DNA from 3 places in the Nonomuraea sp. NPDC052634 genome. Region 1 is predicted to be linked to each of the others. Evidence: riboswitches for the same ligand, from Rfam matches in the RefSeq annotation. Region 1 holds a riboswitch; each other region holds the start of a gene.
What was found. A riboswitch is a leader RNA that binds a small molecule or an ion and turns the genes downstream of it on or off. The one in region 1 is predicted to bind cyclic di-AMP.

Region 1 (6,749 bases):
GACTCCTACCTGGGGCTGATCCTCATCCACGTGGCGTTCCAGTTCGGCTTCTGCGTGTTCGTGCTGGCGAACTTCATGCGCACGATCCCGGAGGAGATCTCCGAGGCGGCACTGGTGGACGGCGCGGGGGTGTGGCGGCGGTACTGGACGCTGACGCTGCCGCTGTGCCGTCCGGCGCTGGCGGCGCTGGGCACGCTGCAGTTCACCTGGATGTACAACGACTTCCTGTGGGCGCTGGTGCTGATGTCGTCGGGCGACAAGCTGCCGGTCACCTCGGCGCTGAACAACCTGCGCGGCCAGTTCTTCACCGACTACAACCTGCTGGCCGCCGGGGCGATGCTGGTGGCGCTGCCGACGCTGATCGTCTTCCAGCTCCTGCACAAGCAGTTCGTGGCCGGTCTGACGCTGGGGTCGACGAAGGGGTGACGCTCGTCAGAGCAGGGCGCGGAAGCGGGCGGCCACCTGGTCCCACGACCACTCGGCGGCGATCCACTCGCGGCCGGCCTCGCCCATCTTGCGCGCCTTGTCGGGGTCGGTGAGCAGCTCGATCACCGCCTCGGCGATCTCGCGGGGGTCCTCGCCGTTCACGACCAGGCCGGTCTCGCCGGGACGTACGGCATCGGGCGCGCCGCCCGACCGGCCCGCGATGACCGGCAGCCCGGTCGCCGACGCCTCCAGGAACACGATGCCGAGCCCCTCCACGTCCACGCCGCGCAGGCGGGTGCGGCACGGCATCGCGAAGACGTCCGCAGCCGCGTAGTAGCCGGGCAGGTCGGCCGCCGGGACCGTGCCCGCGAATCTGATCGACTCGTGCCCGTCGGCCAGCCGTTCCAGCGTCCGCCGGTACGAGCCGCCGCCCACCAGCAGCAGCACCGCGTCCGGCACCGAGCGCAGCACCCGCGGCCAGGCCCTGATGAGCCGGTCCTGGCCCTTGCGCGGCACCAGCCGCGACACGCACACCACCACCGGGCGGCCCGCGAGCCCCAGCCGGGCCTTGGCCGGCCGGTCGGCCGGGGCGGGGCGGAACTGCTCGACGTCCACGCCGGGCGCGAGCCGTACCAGCTTGTCCTGGGGGATGGCGGCGGCGAGCCTGGCGCGGGTGTAGTCGCCCAGGTACGTCACCACGTCCGCGTGCTCCCCGATCCTGCGCAGCACCGAGCGGAAGCCGGGCGCGCTCGCCCACGACGCCTCGTGGCCGTGGGTGAGCATCACCATCCGCTCGGCGCCCGCCCGGCGCAGGCGCGGGGCGAGCAGGCCGAGCGGCGCCGCCGCCCCGAACACCACGGTCCGCGCGCCGCACGCGGCGACCAGCCCGGCCGCCCTGCGGGCGACGGCCGGGGTGGGCAGCATGAGGCGCGTCGGGTGCCGCACCACACGGTACGGCTGGCGCCGGTCGAACTCGGCGCTGCCCGGCCAGGCGGGGGCGTAGACCGTCACGCCTGGCGTGCGCAGCGCCAGTCCGTGCACGAACGACTGGATCCCGCCCGTGCGGGGCGGGAAGTCGTTCGTGACGAAGAGCACGGGATGTGTCACGGCAGGGGTACGCCGTTCAGCCGCGCCCACGCGCGGGCCATGGCGATGCGCTCGGGACTTGACGGATGGGAGGCATAGAGCACATATTCCACCGCATTCGGCGTCAAGTCGGAAATGTTGGTTGTGGCCAGGCGCTTCTGCATGGCGATGAACGTGGCCGGATCCCGCGTCAGATCCAGCGCGTGCACGTCGGCCCTGGCCTCGATGTGGCGGCTGATGAGGTTCTGAGCCGGGCCCAGCAGGAACCCGCCGATCGTCATCAGCCCCATGAGCGCGCCGACCGCCCTCGGATCGGTGATCGACATGACCTTCGTACGCCGCCGCAGCGGGTCGAAGATCACGTACAGCAGGATCGCGCCGAAGGCCGAGCCGAGCGCGCCGATGAGCGTGCCGTGCAGCACGTCGTCGTACTTGGCGTGGCCCAGCTCGTGCGCCACGACCAGCTCCACCTCCTTCTGCGGGGCCTGGAGCAGCGTGTCGTAGACGACGATCCTGCGGGTGGCGCCGAAGCCCGACACGTACGCGTTGAGCGCCGTCGTCCTGCGCGAGGCGTCGGCCACCAGCACGTCCTTCACCGGCACGCCGTCGCGCGCGGCCATGTCGAGCAGGTTCGTCCGCAGCGTGCCCTGCGGCATCGAGGTGAAGTCGTTGAACAGCGGCTCGAACACCACCGGGTAGACGAACGACGCCGCCACCGTGAACGCGAACGCCCCGGCCGCCGCCGGGATCCACCAGCGCCGCACCTTGCGGGCCAGCGCCACCAGGACCAGCAGCATGAGACAGAGCAGGCCCGTCTCCACGCCCAGGCTCTTCAGCCGGTCGGCCGTCCAGCCCGCCCAGTCCTGCGTGGACAGGCCGTACTCGCGCAGGATCGTCTCGAACCACATGCCCAGGGGCCACCTGAGCGCCTCGACGATCGCCGTGATCACCACCGTGCCGAGGATCACCCGCAGCCACCACGGGCCCCTCAGCCAGGTCAGCACCTTCGCGCCGAACGGGGTGGCCACCAGCACCCCGGCGAAGATGAGCGTGAGCGCCAGCGACAGGTAGCTCGGCAGGCTGGTCGCCGTGTCGAACGCCTCTCCCCTGGCGATCTGGGCGGCGGTGAAGTCGCGGGCCGGGTCGGGCGGGCCTCCGGTCAGCACGTCCCAGGGCGTGGTGAACGCGGCCACGGCGATGATCACGATGCCGAGCAGCACCAGCGCCAGGGCCGCCTGGCGGCGCAGGGCCGGGGTGGTGGTTCCGCGTTCGTCCATGCCCGCACCCTTCCCGCTGCCCAGGGCCTGAACGTGCTCCTTTCCGCCGCCTCCGTCCGAGGCCGGCGTGTTCGTCTGTGCGCCGCTTCCTGCGGCCTCCGCGTCCTGGGCCCGCGTGCCGCTGCCCGCGGCCTCCGCGTCCTGGGCGCCGCTCGCGGCGGGCGCGCCCGGCGGGTGGGCGGCGCCCACCGTGGCCAGCGCCTCCTCCGCCGCGCGAGCGCCGTCCTTCGCCCCCTGGGTCTTCTCCTGGCGGTCCGTCTCCCGGTCGTCCGGGTCTTGTCGTTCGCTCATCTGCCTCCCCTTCACACGAGCTGATCCCGCACGTACGCGCGCCACCGCGCGGTCAGCGTCGCGACGGAGAGCCCGAGCGCGGCGAGTGCCCGATCGGTCCCGCGTACGCGGGCCGCACGGTAGAGCCTCACCAGGGTCCCCTCACCGAACCGGTCAGCGAGGAAGCGACACGCCAGCCAGGCCTCCTGGTACGCCCGCGCGAGCGCGGCAGGGTCGCCGCCGTTCGCCGCGAAAGCCGCAGGTCCGGGCAGAACGGTCGGGAGGCGGCCGGCCCGTACCTCGGCGGCCAGCTCGGCGGCGGCCGTCGTCACGGGCAGCCCGGCGTCGCGGTAGGCGACGTAGTCGGCGAAGCCCTCGTACAGCCAGACGGGCAGGCCGCCGGTGCCGGCGACGACATGGGTGAGCTCGTGGGCGAGGACGACGTCCCTGCCCGAAGGGTTGAGCCTGGCGAACGACTCGGGCACGACGATCACCCGTTCGCCGTCGGCGACCGCTGCGAGCCCGTCCACGCCGCCCACCCGGGCCAGCGCGGCGGCCTCGCGGGCATCGGCCGGTACGACGATCAGGGGGCGTACGGGGCGGGCGAGCACCGCCGAGACCCTTCGGCTCGCCGTGTCGGCCCTGCGCGCCAGCTCGCCGAGCCCCGTGGCGTCGTGGCCCACGACCGTGGACCATGTGCCGCGGCGCACGATGTGCGGGCCCGGCCACAGGTCGCGTACCGGCTGGGGCAGGATCGGCGCGCCGGGCAGCGGGGCGGCGGCCGACGCGAGCGAGGCGGCGGCGAGCACCAGCCCGGCCGCCAGGGCACGTCGGCTCACCTGCTCAGGCACAGCCCCGATGGTAGGTGGTCCCCTGACACGCGAGAGCCCCGTCCGGATCGGGGAGGATCCGCACGGGGCTTCTTCACGCGCCGGGACGGACGGCGCCGACGAAGGACGCCTTACGCCATCCGCTCAGCTTGTCGATGCGTACCCGTTCACCCGTCCGAGGTGAATGGATCATTCTGCCTTTGCCGACGTACATGCCCACATGGCCGAGCCCGTTGAAGAACATCAGGTCACCAGGCTGCAGGTTGCGCCAGGAGACCTTCTTCCTGACGCGGGCGAACTGGCTGCTCGCCACGCGCGGGAGCTTGACGCCGGCCTTCCTCCAGGCGTATTGGACGAGACCGGAGCAGTCGAACGAACCAGGTCCGGTGGCTCCGTAACGGTACGGGTCACCGATCTGCTTCTTGGCCACGGCGACGGCCTTGCTGGCCCTCGCCCTCTGCAGGGCGGCTCTGGCGGCCCTCTTGCGGGCCTTGGCCGAGATGGCGGTGCGGGCGGTGGTGGCCGCCTTCACCGTCATTCCGGCCGCCGCACTGGCTTCGCGGGTCGTCGCCGCCTGAGCCTCGGGGGCATGGAGGACCATACCTCCGGCTGTCACAGTCAACGTGAGTGCGACACCACTCAGGGCAAGGCGGGACAGGCGGGGGTTCTGCAGGGATTCAGACAGGATTTCTCCTTGGGTCTTCCACGAACGCCTACCGGGTTAGCTGACGGATTCGGGCGTGGAAGTCGCCCTACGGCGCGATGGCGCGCCGATTCACCCCTGATCCCTTGGGGACGTGGGATCGCTGGGTCCCCGGCTCCGTGCCTCCTGTCTGCACGGATTCGGCAGGTCGCGCCCCGATCGATGAGTGCGATGGGGATGTCGGGGCCGACCGGCGGATATGTATCTGTCTCACATCGGGAGGGACCGATGATCGGTTCGCGACGACATGGCTTGTCCGCCGCGACGCCAGAAGTTACGCCGAACGGTCACGAATCGGCAAAGCCCGAGTAACGCTGTAAAGATCAGATAGGGGTATTTGTCAGACTCAGAACCGCTGCTGGGACCCAGGCGCCGTGACCAAAATGTGACCTCACTCACAATTCTTTTCCCGCTGCTGTGTAAGGTCCCATCCGCCACAACTGTCACCTTGGTCACAAACGTGAACATCGTTCCCGCGCGATCTCCGGCCTGGGCGAACGGTTGTTGTGACAGACGTAACTTCCGAATTTCCCCGATTTCCGACAGGCCCTAGCAGCAAGATCACGCCCGTGGCCACTGATCAAGTCCGTCGCCACCACGCTCCCTACGAAGTGGCGTAGTAGAAGGAGAGCGACGCGATTCACACATCGAAGAACGGCGACTAAAAGGAATAGCGGCTCCACATGGTGACCGATCGAAAACGGCCGGATGGCAGGCTTTCGGGCCGGTTCCCCGCCCCGCCGGACCGGCCTCGTCACCAAGCCCGAGATCCCCCTGCCACTCGGCTGGATCGCACCCCACCGGATCGGCCGAAGCCGGTTCACCACCCCACCGGACCGGCCGAAGCCGGTTCCCCACCCCACCGGACCGGCCGAACCCCGCAGACCGGCCGAAGCCGGTTCCCCGCCCCGCGGAGCGGCCGAATGGGCGGGCGATGGCCTTGGAGGAGCGCTGACAAAAGCGGCCGGCCCGCTCATAGAGGCTGCGCGCTACGTCGCAGACCTTCGTACGAGCGGGCCGGCCCTTGAGAAACGGGTGCAACCAGGCGGGTCACCCCGCCACGTCAGCCTTACGGGCGGATCGCGCCGACGAGGCGGCGGCCGTACGCGGAAAGCTTGACCACCTTGACGACGTCACCCGTCTGCGGCGCGTGGACGATTTGCCCGTTGCCCGCATAAATACTGACGTGCCCCAAACCCTCGCTGAAGATGAGGTCACCGGGCTGGAGGTCGTCGAGCGACACCCGCCGGTTCGCGCCCCACGCCCACTGCTGCCAGGTCGTCCGCGGTAGCCGCACGCCCGCGGCCGCCCACGCCGCCTGAGTGAGCCCCGAGCAGTCGTACCCGCCTGGACCGGTGCCGCCGAACACGTACGGCTTGCCGATCTGCGCGTACGCGAACCGCAGCACCGCCGCGGCGCTTCCCGAGGCGGGCCCGGTGTACTTGAGCCCGGTGCTGTTCGGGTTGCCCGGGTTGTAGGCGCCCAGCCTGTCGAGCAGCTTCTTCTGCTGCGCGATGAGCTTGAGCACCTCCGCGCGCTCCTTCTGGACGGCGTCGCGCTCCTTGTCGGCCTCCTTGAGCGCCTTCTGCGCCTTGTCACGCTCGATCTTCAGGCCCCGGTTCTCCCGGTCGAAGGCCGCCAGCTTCTGCAGCCGTTCCTGGGCGAGCTGCCCGGCCACGGCGAGGCCGGCCAACCTGCCCTGCGGGTCGTTGGAGCCGAAGATTCCAGGCCAGGACGTGAGGTCCTCGCCCAGCTTGTAACTGTCGACGGCCATGCCGACCACCTGAGTGCGGAGGTCGGCGACGGTGGCCAGCTTGCGCTTGTAGCTCGTGTCGAGCTTGGTGTAGGTGCTCTTGGCCTTCTTGTAGCGCTCGGTGGCGGTGTTGTAGCGGTCGACGACCTTGTCCGCCCTGTCGTTGAGCTTCTCCAGCTTGGCCTTCGCCTGGGCGATCGTGGGTTTGGGATCAGCGAGGGCCGCTCCCATCGGAGTCAGCATCAGTCCGAACGCGAGACCCGCGGCCATCGGCACCCGGCCACACCTCACTGTATCGCCTCCCAGGGATCTTAATCTGGGGCGAAATAGTACAGAAGTGGCGCGTGAGGTAAGGCTAAACGCACCAATTCGTAATTATGCGCGGCTAAGCCGGCGCAGCAGCA
Region 2 (6,749 bases), 490 kb from region 1:
AGAAGTCGTCGTCGCTCAGCAGCGCCGCGTAGTTGCCCAGCCCGGCCCACTCGACGGTGCCGGTCAGGTCGTAGTCGTACAGCGAGTAGTAGAGCGTGAACGCCAGCGGGAAGAACCCGAAGGCGGCGAACAGCAGGAAGTACGGGGACACCAGGACGTACGGCATCGCCTTGACGTCCAGACGGGAACGCCAGCGGCTGCCGGGCGGGCGGGCGCGGCGGTGATTGCTCCGCGTCGCCCGCGGAAGGGGGTCGAGGCTCATAACAGACCTTTCGGCGGCAACAGGCCCGGCCCGCCCCTGAGGCGGGCCGGGCGGGAGATCAGCCCGCGGCCTTCACCGCGTCGTCGACCAGCTGCTGCCAGGCCTTGTCGTACGGGACCGAGCCGTCGTCCACGCCCTGGATGACCGACTCGATGGCGTTCTTGACCTGGGCGTGCTTCACGCCGAGGAAGACCGGCTGGAGGCTGGAGGCGGACTTGGCGAAGATCTCACCGACGGGGGCGTCGTTGAAGAACTCGTTCTTCGCGCCCTGCACCGCCGGGTCCTGCTGCGCCTTCGTGTTGCTCGGCATGTTGCCGAAGTCCTTGAAGACGCTGGCCTGCGTCTCCGCCTGCGTCAGGTAGTCGGCGACCATCGCCGCCTCCTTCGGGTGCTTCGACTGCTTGGGCACGGCCAGCCAGGAGCCGCCCCAGTTGCCGCCGCCGCCCGGCACCGCGGCCACGTCCCACTTGCCCTTGGCGTCCTCACCGGCGTTGTCGCTGACCACGCCGAGCATCCAGGACGGGCAGCCGAGCGTGGCGAACGCGCCCTTCTGGGTGCCCGTCGCCCACTCCTCGGTGAAGTTGCGCAGCTTGGCGGTCAGGCCCTGCTGGCTCAGCTTCGTCGCGAAGTCGAAGGCCGTCTTGACCGCCGGGTTCTTGTCGACGATCAGGTTGTTGTCCTTGTCGAAGTAGGAGACGCCGCCGTTCTTCTCCGCCTCCTGGTACAGCACCACCTGGTACAGCGTGTTGGTGCCGTCGGCCCACTTGGTGTCCTTGACCTTCGACTGGAACTTCTCGCCCACCTTGAGGTAGTCGTCCCAGGTCGGCCAGAGCGCGCTGACCTCGTCGCGGTCGCTCGGCAGGCCGGCCTTCTCGAACAGGTCCTTGCGGTAGCACAGGCTCATGCCGCCGACGTCGGTGCCCAGCGCGAACAGCTTGCCGTCGGCGGTGACGCCGTTCTCCCACTTCCAGGCGGGGTAGTCGGCCTTGCGCGACTCCAGGCCGTACTCCTTCAGGTCCGCCCACCACTCGCTGCGCGCCTTGGCCAGGCCCATGCCGCCCTCGTCGATGCCGACCACGTCACCCGCGCCGCTGCCGGCCTGGAGCCACTGGATCATCTGCGGCCAGTACTGCTGCTCGAACTGGTCGGTCAGGTTCTCGTACTGGATCTGGATGTCCTTGTGCTCGGCGTTCCACTTGTCGACGGCGTTCTTGTAGCCGAAGTTGCTGCCGCCGCCGAACGTCTGCAGGCGGATGGTGATCGGCCCCGAGGCTGAGGAGGATGCCGAGGCGCCGCTCTGCTCTGCGGTGCCGCCGGAACCGCACGACGCGACGGCGAGCGCCGCCGCGGTCAGCGCCGAGGCCGCGGCCAGGGTGCCGCGACGCTTCCTGATCATCATGGTGGAGCCCTTCTGGGGGTGATTGATGTGAGGGCACCGCGACATGCGCTCTGCCGCGGTGGAACTTTTGGGAGCGCTCCCACAAAGGGTGCACTTGCGTGGGTGGCCCGTCAATGCTGCGAAACGTAACCGTTACCAATGGGGCGGTTTGGAAGAATGAAACCGGATTTATGGGGATATACTGCGCAAAGAGCTGATTGGGAGCGCTCCCATCACAAGAGGCATCTTTTGTGTCGCATCGGGGCATGTCTCCCCCGCTCGAGCGCCGGTCGGATCGCCCCGTGGCCAGGGGGCGGCCGGGCCGGCGCGGGGAGCGGCCGGGCCGGGGTGTGCTCGGCGAGGTGCGCCGCGCCGGATGGCCGCTCGAGGCGCGCTCGGGCGGCGTGGGAGTGTTCATCGCTCCCACCGGCCCTGCGCTCTGCCTCTGTGCCGCCGCGTGGGCGACCGAGTTGCGGCGAGGCTGGGTGTCGCCCGCCGCGGGGGTGAGCCGCGTTTTCGGCGAGGCTCCGCCTGTGCGCCTTCCATCCGTCCCTGCCGAAGCTGCTGAGCTGGGGCTCGGCGGGCGGATGAGCGCGAAGGCCGGCGTGTGCCGGCGAAGGGGGGCCGCGTCGAGCGGGTGGGCGGATCTCGCCGCCGAGCAGCGCACCGTGTCGCGGCTGTACGGCGTTCCGTTCTCAGAAATCTACAACGTAAAGGCGCTGGGAAGGGACAGCTCACCGGAGTCCGTGCGGGGTGGGTGCCATCATGGGGCGGCACTGATGAGCAGGGGAGTGAGATGTTGCATCTGCTGTTGCTGCGTTACACGGGCTCGGAGGAGGCGGCCGGGCCGTACGTCGCCGCCCACGTCGCATTCCTGGAGCGGCACCATCGCGCGGGCGTGTTCCTGGCCTCCGGGCAGACGGTGCCCACGTCCGTGGGCGGGGCGATCGTGGTGTGCGGGGTCGATCGCGAGGAGGCCGAACGGATCGCGGCGGAGGACCCGTTCGTGGTGGCCGGGGTGGCCGCGTACACGATCACCACGATCGACGTGGGGCGGGCGCACCCGGTGCTCGCCGAGATGCTCGGAGCGCGGGCCGTCGGCTGAGACGGTGGTCCGCCGAGGTCTCAGGTGAAGCGCCGTCCGGCGGCCGGGCGGCCTCCGCCTGCCGCGGCGCGGCCGGCCCGCGGCCGATGAGCCGGCCGTACCGGGCGGCCTTTCCCGGTGGACGGCCCCGTCACGGCCACGGCGGAGGCTCGGAGAGGTCCCGCAGCGCCTCGCGGGCGTTGTGACCCGCACCGGCGGAGACCTCCCTGCCGTCGCGGTCGCGGGCGACGGCCAGCACCAGCCCTTCGGCCGGGTTGTGGGTGAGCGTGATCGTGTGGCCGCCGACCAGCAGCGCGTCGGCGGCGGACGGGCGTTCGGGGCCCTCCTTGCCGAGCAGGACGTGCGCGCCGACCAGGCCGGCGACGGGCTTGCGGTGCCGTCCGAGCACCACCGGCTCGCTGTACGGGTCGGCGACCTGGCGGACGAGGTCGCCCAGCTTGGACCGCGCGGTGGACAGCCCCACGAGCGGCAGGCCGGTCAGCACCCCGCCCACCTTGGACAGCGGCACGAGCGCGGCCCACTCCCAGCGCTCGCGGATGATCATGACGGTCCGGCCGCTCTTCGCCTCCTCGATGAGCCCGCCCCAGCGGGCGCGGGCGTCCTCGACCGTGATGGGCACTCCCAGCATCGACACCAGCTCGTCGTGCGACGGCCGCTCACCATGGATCACCGAAGCATCGTAAGCCCAGGTGATGTCCAATGTGATCACACCGGATTGACCGGCCCAACCGTGCCGGGTCGCCGTCCCGGGTGTAGCACACCGATGTGATCACATTGGATTGATTGCGGGAGAGCAGGGACCTGTACTTCGCGGTGTGGGCGCTCGCCCTGGTGGCCGAGCACGCCGTGCGGATCGGGCTGGGCGTGGCGCTGCTCGCCGCCGTGCATCCGCTGCTTCCGCTGCTGCTCGGAGCGGCCGTGCTGCCCTCGCTGCTGGTACGCGGCCGCGCCGCCGCACGCATCGACGCCGCCACTGAGCAGACCGCCGAGACCGCCCGCCTGGAGCTGAGCTTGTCGGAGACGGCCACGTCCGCGGTCGCCGACCGCCGCGCTGGACGCCCCGTCCGAGAGCGCGGTCTTCGCCCGGTACGCCGAGGCGGCGAAGTGCCATCCAGGAGCCGTCACGCTGCTGATCACCCACCGCTTCCCGACGGTGCGGATGGCGGACCTCATCGTCGTACTCGACGGCGGCCGGATCGTGCAGTGCGGCACGCATGACGACCTCGTCGCGGTCCCGGGGCTCTACGCCGAGCTTGACGCCGTCCAGCGCCGGGCGTTCGAGAGCCCTGCATGACGAAACGCGCACCCCGGTGATGGGGCACGCGTTCTGCCGTCACGAAGAAGGTGGGAGCACCCGCCGGTGGGAGTGCGTCAGGAGGCGTACTCGGGGTAGCCGTAGCCGACGACCTGCGACTTGGGCCGGACCCGCTCCTCGACCTTGCCGTTGCCGGTGTTGCCCTCGATGGTGGTGATGGTGCCGTCGCGGTTGTCCTTGACGACGAAGCCGACGTGCTGGATGTCCTTCAGCGCCTTGCCGCCCTTCCAGGAGAAGAACACCACGGCGCCGGGCTTGGCCTCGTGGCCGAAGCGCTTGTTGGCGGCGAACCACTTGGCGTGGGCGACGGTCCAGGCGTCCCAGCCGACCTGCGGGCGGGCGCCGGTCTTCTCGCCGACCCAGGAGACGAACATCGAGCACCAGGCGGCGTTCAGGTAAGCGGTACGGCTGCCGCCGTCGCGGGCGACGGTCTCGGCCGCGCGCTGGGAGTTGGCGTACCACTGCTGGTACGGGGTGCCGCCGCCCTTGGCGTTCTCGGAGGTGCCGATCTGTGACCTGGCGACCGCGAGCACCTGGTCGGCGGTGACGTTGATCTTCGTCTCGTCCCGCTCGCCCGCCTTGTGGGCGGAGCGGGCGGTGTCCGGGTGCTTCGCGGCGGTGGCCGCGGCGACGGCGATCGAGGTGTCGGCGTGGGCCGCGGTGGGGACGCCGAGGGCCGAGGCCAGGACGCCGGCGCCGAGCACGGCGCGGGCAATGGTGTTCTTCGAGACAGCGGTAAGACGGTGCTTGGCCATCGAGGGGATTACTCCTTGCTTCCATGCCGCTTACCGGGTTAGCTGACGGGTTCGGGCGTGGAAGCTGCCCTACGGCACCGAAGTGCCGATTCACCCCAAAGGACGTGGGTCCCCGGTTCCGCACGTGGCGGATTCAGCGGTCACAGGACAAACCTGTGATCTTTCGTGCGATGGTCTGACATAGCCGGACAAACCGGACGTATGCCTTAAGATGCCCCATAAGGTAATACACGAGGCAAGAGGATTACAAATCCATAAAAGTAAAGTCAGCCGAGCTGACTGCGAGCCTCGGCCAGAAGCCCCATCATGGCAAGGGATTCGTCAAGAGGCATGATCGAGGATTCGGTCCTGCCTTCGGCCGTGGCGGCGCGGACTTCGCGGAGCTCTCCGGCGTAACCGTTGTCCGCCGGATTGAGTACGTGCTCCTCCGGCTCCATCGACGGCCCGGAGAGCACGATCCGCTGCGGTGCCCAGAACGGCGCCTGGATGTCCGCGCGCATCTGAGTACCCACAACGCTGGCCTGGTTCGGGTAATTCCCGAGCAATGAGGTCGCCACGAGAGCGTGCTTGCCGCCGGGGTAGAGCAAGACGCCGGCCGCCTCCGCGTCAACGCCGTTCGGGGCGAGCTTACCGGTGACGTGCAGGCCGGTGGGCATGCCGAGCAGGAGCTGGGCCAGCCCGAACGGGTAGATCCCCAGATCGAGCAGGGCTCCGCCGCCCAGCTCCGGCGCCCACAGCCGGTGCGCGGGGTCGTACGGGTGGGCGAAGCCGAAGCTGGCCTGCACCGACCGGATCTCGCCGAAGCGCGGGTCGTCCTTGATCAGCTGGATGAGCGGGTTGAAGCGCATCCACATCGCTTCCATCAGGAAGACCCCCGCCTCGCGGGCCAGGCGCACCATCTTCTCGGCGTCGTCCACGGTCGCGGCCAGCGGTTTCTCGCACAGCACCGCCTTGCCCGCCGCGATGGCGGCCTCGGCCACCTGCAGGTGCTGGGCGTGCGGGGTGGCGACGTAGACGGCGTCCACCGCCGGGTCCGCGCACAGCTGTTCGTAGGAGCCGTACGCCGACTCGGCGCCCAGCTCCGCCGCCAGGGCCTGCGCCCTGTCCAGGCTTCTCGATCCGACGGCGGCCACCCGCATGCCGGGTTCCGCCACGATCACCTTGCCCACGGTACGGGCGATGCCGCCGGTGGCGGCTATTCCCCAAGTGAAATCTCGCACGCCGGCGATCGTATACGGAAGGTAAAAACGCTTAAATGGCGGGTGGTGCCGGAAATATCAGAAATGTCCGGTAGTCACATCCGTCACATTCACACCCCGTGGAATGTGCCGGGGTCGGGCCCGAGTCGCTGCCCCCTGCTCATCGCACTGATGGCCGCGAGGTCCTCGTCGTCGAGGAAGAAGTCGAAGACGTCGATGTTCTCGGCGATCCTGGCCGGCGTGATCGACTTCGGGATCACCACGTTGCCGATCTGGAGGTGCCAGCGCAGCACGATCTGCGCGGGCGTCTTACAGTGCTTGTCGGCCAGCACCCGCAGCGCCGGGTCGTCGAGCAGCCCCCTGCCCTGGCCGAGCGGGCTCCACGCCTCGGTGAGTATGCCGTTGGCCTCGTGGAACTCCCGCATCTGGCGCTGCTGGAAGTACGGGTGAAGCTCGATCTGGTTGATCGAGGGGACGATGTCGGCCTCGTTCATGAGCCGGGTGAGCGTCTCGACCGTGAAGTTGGACACGCCGATGGCCTTGGCCCGGCCGTCCCGGTAGATCCTCTCCATGGCCTTCCACGCCTGCACGTACTTGTCGTGCTGGGGCATCGGCCAGTGAATGAGGTAAAGGTCGACGTAGTCGAGGCCGAGCCGGGCCAGCGACTCCTCGAAGGCGGCCTCGGCGCGGTGGTGCTGGCCGTTGGCCAGCTTCGTGGTCACGAACACCTTCTCG
Region 3 (6,749 bases), on a different contig from region 1:
TCTGCGACTCCACGCACGCGTCCACCGAGGCGCCCGCCTTCCTCGCCGCCGCCACGAGCTCCTCCACCGTGAAGCCCGAGGCCACGCCGTGCGGGGCGGGCTGCATGGCGTACAGGGCGTCTCTGAAGGCCAGCCAGTTCTGCTCCGGCACGCAGCGCGCGGCCGCGGCGGCACGGATGGAGTTGGACCGCATCGGCTCGTCACGGAAGATCGTCACCGCGTGGAAGACGACCTTCACCTTGCCCTCCCTGGCCAGGCGCTGGATCGTCGCGTCGACCCTGTTGTGCATGTCCTTGCACACCGGGCAGTCGAAATCCTCGAACACGTCGAGCACCGGGGCGTCGCTGCCCAGGTCCGCCAGGATCATCGAGCCGTCCGCCTGCCTGGTCAGCTCCACCCCGTCGGACGACACGCCGGGCCGGGCGAAGGCCAGCACCCCGAGTACGGCGATCGCCGCGAAGGCCGCCGCTACCGCCATCAACCGCTTCCTCATGAGCCCACTCTCACCTTTATTCGATCGCGCAGACCCTACCGGAAGCGGTGACAACGCCCATCACACGCGTAGCCGGTCGGCGCGGCGGGCAGTGTGGTTCTCAGGGGTCGTCCTCAGGGGACACGGCAGGTGTGCAAGGGGGGATCATGCGGTACGTGACACTCGGCCGCGACGGGCCGGCGGTCTCGGCGCTGGGCTTCGGCGCGATGACGCTGGCGCCCAGGGTCTACGGCGACGTGAGCGAGCCTGAGGCCACGCAGGCGCTCCTGGCCGCCCTGGATGCGGGCGTCACGTTCGTCGACACCGCCGACATCTACGGCGCCGGGCACAGCGAGACCCTGATCGGGCGGGTGCTGCGGGGCCGGCGGGACGAGGTGGTGCTGGCCACGAAGTTCGGCGGCAACTCCGACGAGCAGGGCAGGCTGGTGCCGGGCATGGGCCGGCCCGAGTACGTACGCAGGGCGCTGGAGGCCAGCCTCGACCGCCTCCGTACCGATCATGTGGATCTGTACTATCTGCACAGGCTCGACCCCACGACGCCGATCGAGGAGACGATGGGCGCGCTGGCCGAGCTGGTGCAGGCAGGGTCGATCCGCTACATCGGCCTGTCGGAGGTGTCGGCGCGGACGCTGCGCCGCGCCTGCGCCGTCCATCAGGTCACCGCCCTGCAGAGCGAGTACTCGCTGTTCCACCGCTACCCGGAGCAGGACGTCATCCCGGCCTGCGACGAGCTGGGTGTGGGGTTCGTCGCCTACAGCCCGCTCGGGCGCGGCCTGCTCGGCGGCGCGATCCGCGGCCGGGACTCGCTGGAGGACGGCGACTGGCGCAGGGGCAACCCGCGCTTCGCCGAGGGCAACGTGGACCGCAACGTGGAGCTGACCGACGCCGTGGCGGGCTTCGCGGCCGAGCTGGAGCTGCCGGTGGCGCAGCTCGCGCTGGCCTGGCTCGTGCGCCGCGGGACCGTGCCGATCCCGGGGACCCGCCGGGCGGAGAACGCGCGGTCCAACGCCGCGGCCGCCGACGTCTTCCTCGATGAGGAGACGGTGCGGCGGCTCGAGGCGCTGGTGCCGCCGGGCGCGGTGGCCGGTGAGCGGGGGAACGCCGCCTACCTGGCCAACCTCGACACCTGACGCCGCACGCGGAGACGTCGCCCTGGCCGGCCCCGCCACCTCGCCGGGCTCGGTGCTCGCCGGCCGCGCCCGCCGCCGGGGGTTCAGGCGATCTTGTGGATCCAGTTGTGGGTGTCGGGGCGGGCGCCGTACTGGATGCCGACCAGCTCCTCGCGCACCCGCATGGTGATCGGGCCAGGGGTGCCGTCGCCGACCGTCCAGGAGCGGTCGGCGCCCTTGACCGAGCCGACCGGCGTCACCACGGCCGCGGTGCCGCAGGCGAACACCTCGGTCAGCTCGCCGCTCTCGCAGCCGGCCTGCCACTCGTCCACGCTGATCAGCCGCTCCTCGGTCTCCAGGCCGAGGTCGCCGGCGAGCTGGAGGATCGAGTCACGGGTGATGCCGGGCAGCAGCGTGCCGGTGAGCGCGGGGGTGACGAGCTTGCCGCCGATGACGAAGAACAGGTTCATCCCGCCCATCTCCTCGACGTAGCGGTGCTCGTGCGCGTCGAGCCAGACGACCTGGTCGCAGCCGTTCTCGACGGCCTGCCGCTGCGCCACGAAGGCCGCGGCGTAGTTGCCGCCGCACTTGGCGAAGCCGGTGCCGCCGGGCGCGGCCCTGGTGTACTCGGTGGACAGCCAGACGGAGACGGGCTTGATGCCGCCGGTGAAGTAGGAGGCCGCGGGCGAGGCGATGACCATGTACCGGTAGGTCTTCGACGGCCAGTTGACGCCCAGCCCGACCTGCGTGGCGATCATGAAGGGGCGCAGGTAGAGGCTGTGCCCCTCGGTGGTGGGCACCCACTCTTTGTCGGTGTCGACGAGCAGCTCGAGCGACTCGACGAACGTCTCCTCCGGCAGCTCGGGCATGGCCATGCGCTGGGCCGAGCGGTTGAAGCGGCGGGCGTTGGCGTACGGGCGGAACATCACGATCGAGCCGCCCGCCTGCCGGTACGCCTTGAGGCCCTCGAACAGTTCTTGGGCGTAGTGGAAGACCGCAGTGGCGGGGTCGAGGGTGAGCGGCCCGTACGGCGTGAGCCGCGCGTCGTGCCAGCCCCGGCCCTCGGTGTAGTCGATCGAGACCATGTGATCGGTGAAGATCTGCCCGAAACCCGGGTTCGCCAGTACCTGCTCCCGCTCGGCCGCGGTGCGAGCGTGGTCGGATAGCTGCACGTCGAAGCTGAGCTTCTGAGCGACGGTCATGACGACGATCCTTCTCTCTGCGATCTACCGAAATCTAACGGAACTGCCCGCCGGCTGCGGTTCTGCGCGGCCGCCGCAGGGCGGCCGCGCCGGAAGGCAGTCCGTCCTTCCTATTGTCTCGCTATATGGGATGGCAAGGGGTCAATGGTGCATTAAGCGCACTTTCCCCCTGGTGCTGGGGACACCAAAAAGCGCCCGGCAGTCCTCCTAGGGCCGCCGGGCGCTCGTGAATCGGCTAGGCGACCCTAGCCGGCTACTCGCGCGGTGATGTCGTCGCCGATCTGCTGCGTGCTGCGCGGGGCGGCACCCTCAGCACGCGCCGCGATGTCGGCGGCGACGGCCTGCTCCACCTTGGCCGCCTCGGCGCTCAGGCCGAGGTGGTCGAGGAGCATGGCGACGGACAGGATGGTCGCGGTCGGGTCGGCCTTGCCCTGGCCGGCGATGTCGGGCGCACTGCCGTGGACGGGCTCGAACATGCTGGGCGCGGCGCCGGTGGGGTTGATGTTGCCGCTGGCGGCCAGGCCGATGCCGCCCGCGATGGCGGCGCCGAGGTCGGTGATGATGTCGCCGAAGAGGTTGTCGGTGACCACCACGTCGAAGCGCTCGGGCTGGGTGACGAAGAACATCGAGGCGGCGTCGATGTGGGAGTAGTCGACGCTGACCTCGGGGTATTCGGCGGCCACGCGGTTGACCGTACGCTGCCACAGGTCGCCCGCGTAGGTGAGGACGTTCGTCTTGTGGACGAGCGTGAGCTTCTTGCGAGGGCGCGACTGCGCCTTGTCGAAGGCGTAGCGCACCACGCGCTCGACGCCGTAGGCGGTGTTGAGCGACTCCTGGGTGGCGATCTCGTGCGGGGTGCCGCGCCGCATGGCGCCGCCGGTGCCGGCGTAGAGGCCCTCGGTGCCCTCGCGGACGACGATCATGTCGATGTTCTCGGGCGGCGTGTCGGCCAGCGGGGTGCGCACGCCGGGGAACAGCTTGACCGGACGCAGGTTGACGTAGTGGTCGAACTCGAACCGCAGCCGAAGCAGCAGGTCGCGCTCCAGGATGCCGGGCGGCACGCTGGGGTCACCGACGGCGCCGAGCAGGATGGCGTCGTAGCCGCGCAGCTCCTGGAGCACCGAGTCGGGCAACGTCTCGCCGGTGCGGTGATAGCGTGCGGCGCCCAGGTCATAGTGGGTGGGCTCGATCTTCGTGCCCACCGCCTCCAGGACCTTGAGTCCTTCTGCGACGACCTCGGTGCCGATGCCGTCACCGGGGATGACAGCCAAGCGGATGTTACGCGACTCCATGGGCGGTACCTTACCGGCTCGTCTCGACTGACGAACACATCATCTCACTGTCCGGACGTCCGATTTTAGACGTATTGCGACCTTTTGACCGTTTCGTTAGAGTCCGTCAGGCCTAATCCACGCAGCAGCTGCGTGGAGCCGGGGACCCAACCTCCCCCAGGGGCGAATCGGCGCACGCCGTAGGGCTGCCTTCCAGGCCCGAGCCCGTCAGCTAACCCGGTCGGCCGCATGGAAGGACAGACCCCTGTCTCGCATCGCCATCGCCCTGGCAGGCGTCGCCGCCGGGCTCATCGCACTCCCCTCTCCGGCCTTCGCCGACCCCGGCGAGAGCCGCGACCCCGCCGGCCCGGACACGAGCCCGGCCGGCTCGATCACCCTCACCGGTCCTCAGGTCAAGCGCATCCTGGAGAAGCGCCGGCCTAGGCCCGCCTGGAAGGTCGCGCTCAAGTTCGCCATGCGCCAGCGCGGCACCCCGTACGTGTGGGGCGGCACCGGCAACGGCGGCTACGACTGCTCCGGGCTGATGCTCAGGGCGTACAGGAAGGCGGGGATCCACCTGCCGCGTACCGCCGCCGAGCAGTACCACGCGTTCTCAAGAAAGATCGGATGGAACCAGCTCAAGCCCGGTGACCTGGTCTTCTTCAGCGGCCTCGGTCACGTGGGCATGATCTCCAAGCCCGGATACATGGTGCACGCGCCACGTTCAGGCGACGTGGTGAAGGAGGAGAAGCTCTCCGAGTGGCGCCGTCAGGCGTTCGTCGGCGCGGTCAGACCGGATCCCAAGGGCGTCCGCCAGTGGGCCAAGGTGCTCGAACGGCGCAAGGAACCCGCACCGCCGATGCTCACCGCCACCCTCTGAACCTCACCCCTGCGACCACCGGACCACACCCATGAACTCCGGCCGCACTCCGGCGACGACCGGCCCCGTGCGACCAGCGCGGGGCCGCTCGTACTCACCTGCTCTGGGGGGCTCCGCCGTTGTCGCGCCGGTCCAGGGCCATCTGGACGGCCTCGGTGGCCTCGTCCTCGTGGTCCTCGGCACGGTTGTAGGCATACATCTCGTACATGTGACTCATCTCGCTTCGCGGACGCGTTCCTGAAAGAGAGGGGGAAGCCGGGCTCCGGTCGCGAGCCCGATCGGGCCTGATCTCGTGGTCCGGGTTGCGGACCGGGCGAAGGGACTTAACGGCCGACACATGCGCCGCTCACCGCGGCGGGTATGTCGACCTGCCCTAACAGGCCCCGCCGCGGCAGGTAATGAGTACGAGAACCTGGCGCATCACCGGCTACAGTACCCGAGGATGAAGCTTGGATGTCCTACTATCTCGCATCCTGAGACGGAAAAGGGCCGCCACCCGAAACGGGTGACGGCCCTTCGCAGGTCAAAGGGGTATTGACCCCAAGCCGGCCGGCCGAAAGGCGCGGCCCTCCGGATCAACCGGGGGCCCGCCCCGTCCGCCCGGCCGGGCTCAGGCTCAGTCCTCCGGATCAACCGGGGGCCCGGCCCATCCGCCCGGCCGGGCTCAGGCTCAGTCCTCCAGGTCGACCGAGCGGCCGCTCTCGGCGCCGATCTCGGCGCCGATCTGCTCGACCACGTCGGCCGGGATCGCCGAGTCGACGGTCAGCGCGATGAGCGCCTTGCCGCCCTTGACGTCGCGGGCCACCTGCATCGAGGCGATGTTGATGCCGTGCTCGCCGAGCAGCCGGCCGACCACGCCGACGATGCCGGGGCGGTCGGTGTAGGTGAAGAAGCACAGGTGGGCCGTCGGCTCGATCTCCATCTCGTAGCCGTTGACCTCGACGATCTTGGTGATCTGGCGCGGCCCGGACAGCGTGCCCGAGACCGAGACCGTGCGGCCGTCGGCCAGCACGCCGCGCACGGTGACGACGTTGCGCCAGTCGGGGCTCTCGGAGCTGGTGACCAGCTCGACGTTGATGCCGCGGTCCTTGGCCAGCAGCGGCGCGTTGACGTAGGTGACCTGCTCCTCCACCACGTCGGTGAAGACGCCCTTGAGCGCGGCCAGCTCGATCACCCGGACGTCCTGGGAGGCGATCTCGCCGCGCACCTCGACGTCGAGCTTGGTGGCCACCTCGCCGGCCAGCGCGGTGAAGACCCGGCCCAGCTTCTCGGCCAGCGGCAGGCCCGGCTTGACGTCCTCGGCGACCACGCCGCCCTGGACGTTGACCGCGTCGGGCACGAACTCGCCCGCCAGCGCCAGCTTCACGCTCCGCGCCACCTGGGTGCCGGCCTTCTCCTGGGCCTCGTGGGTGGAGGCGCCGAGGTGCGGCGTGACGACGACCTGGTCGAGCTCGAAGAGCGGGCTGTCGGTGCACGGCTCCTTGGCGAAGACGTCCAGACCGGCCCCCGCGACCCGGCCCTCCTTGATCGCCGCGTAGAGCGCACCCTCGTCGACGATGCCGCCGCGGGCCACGTTGATGATCCGCACGTTGGGCTTGACCTGGTGCAGCTCGCGGTCGCCGATGAGCCCGATGGTCTCCTTGGACTTGGGCAGGTGGACGGTGATGAAGTCAGCCTGCTTGAGCACCTCTTCGAGGCTGACGAGCCGGACGCCCATCTGCGCGGCGCGGGCCGGCGGGAGGTAGGGGTCGTAGGCGATCAGCTCGACGCCGAACGGCGCCAGCCGCTGGGCCA

Region 2: another riboswitch for cyclic di-AMP. It lies ahead of AB0K67_RS06725 (CHAP domain-containing protein); the one in region 1 lies ahead of AB0K67_RS08855 (C40 family peptidase).
Region 3: another riboswitch for cyclic di-AMP. It lies ahead of AB0K67_RS15070 (C40 family peptidase); the one in region 1 lies ahead of AB0K67_RS08855 (C40 family peptidase).

What each region holds. Positions count from the first base shown of each region.
Region 1 covers NZ_JBFATY010000001.1:1,964,615-1,971,363, forward strand. The annotation lists gene AB0K67_RS08835 (carbohydrate ABC transporter permease) at 1-426, shown strand, start outside; gene AB0K67_RS08840 (glycosyltransferase family 4 protein) at 433-1,521, opposite strand; gene AB0K67_RS08845 (M48 family metallopeptidase) at 1,530-3,080, opposite strand; gene AB0K67_RS08850 (hypothetical protein) at 3,092-3,910, opposite strand; gene AB0K67_RS08855 (C40 family peptidase) at 3,984-4,427, opposite strand; cyclic di-AMP (ydaO/yuaA leader) riboswitch at 4,585-4,748, opposite strand; gene AB0K67_RS08860 (NlpC/P60 family protein) at 5,662-6,576, opposite strand; gene AB0K67_RS08865 (NYN domain-containing protein) at 6,721-6,749, opposite strand, start outside.
Region 2 covers NZ_JBFATY010000001.1:1,473,785-1,480,533, reverse strand. The annotation lists gene AB0K67_RS06750 (sugar ABC transporter permease) at 1-262, opposite strand, end outside; gene AB0K67_RS06745 (extracellular solute-binding protein) at 321-1,661, opposite strand; gene AB0K67_RS06740 (YciI family protein) at 2,437-2,745, shown strand; gene AB0K67_RS06735 (hypothetical protein) at 2,876-3,415, opposite strand; gene AB0K67_RS06730 (hypothetical protein) at 3,529-3,963, shown strand; gene AB0K67_RS06725 (CHAP domain-containing protein) at 4,117-4,815, opposite strand; cyclic di-AMP (ydaO/yuaA leader) riboswitch at 4,828-4,964, opposite strand; gene AB0K67_RS06720 (Gfo/Idh/MocA family oxidoreductase) at 5,082-6,035, opposite strand; gene AB0K67_RS06715 (aldo/keto reductase) at 6,125-6,749, opposite strand, start outside.
Region 3 covers NZ_JBFATY010000002.1:522,377-529,125, forward strand. The annotation lists gene AB0K67_RS15050 (thioredoxin domain-containing protein) at 1-493, opposite strand, end outside; gene AB0K67_RS15055 (aldo/keto reductase) at 640-1,623, shown strand; gene AB0K67_RS15060 (branched-chain amino acid aminotransferase) at 1,707-2,804, opposite strand; gene AB0K67_RS15065 (3-isopropylmalate dehydrogenase) at 3,050-4,096, opposite strand; cyclic di-AMP (ydaO/yuaA leader) riboswitch at 4,196-4,337, shown strand; gene AB0K67_RS15070 (C40 family peptidase) at 4,551-4,955, shown strand; gene serA (phosphoglycerate dehydrogenase) at 5,626-6,749, opposite strand, start outside.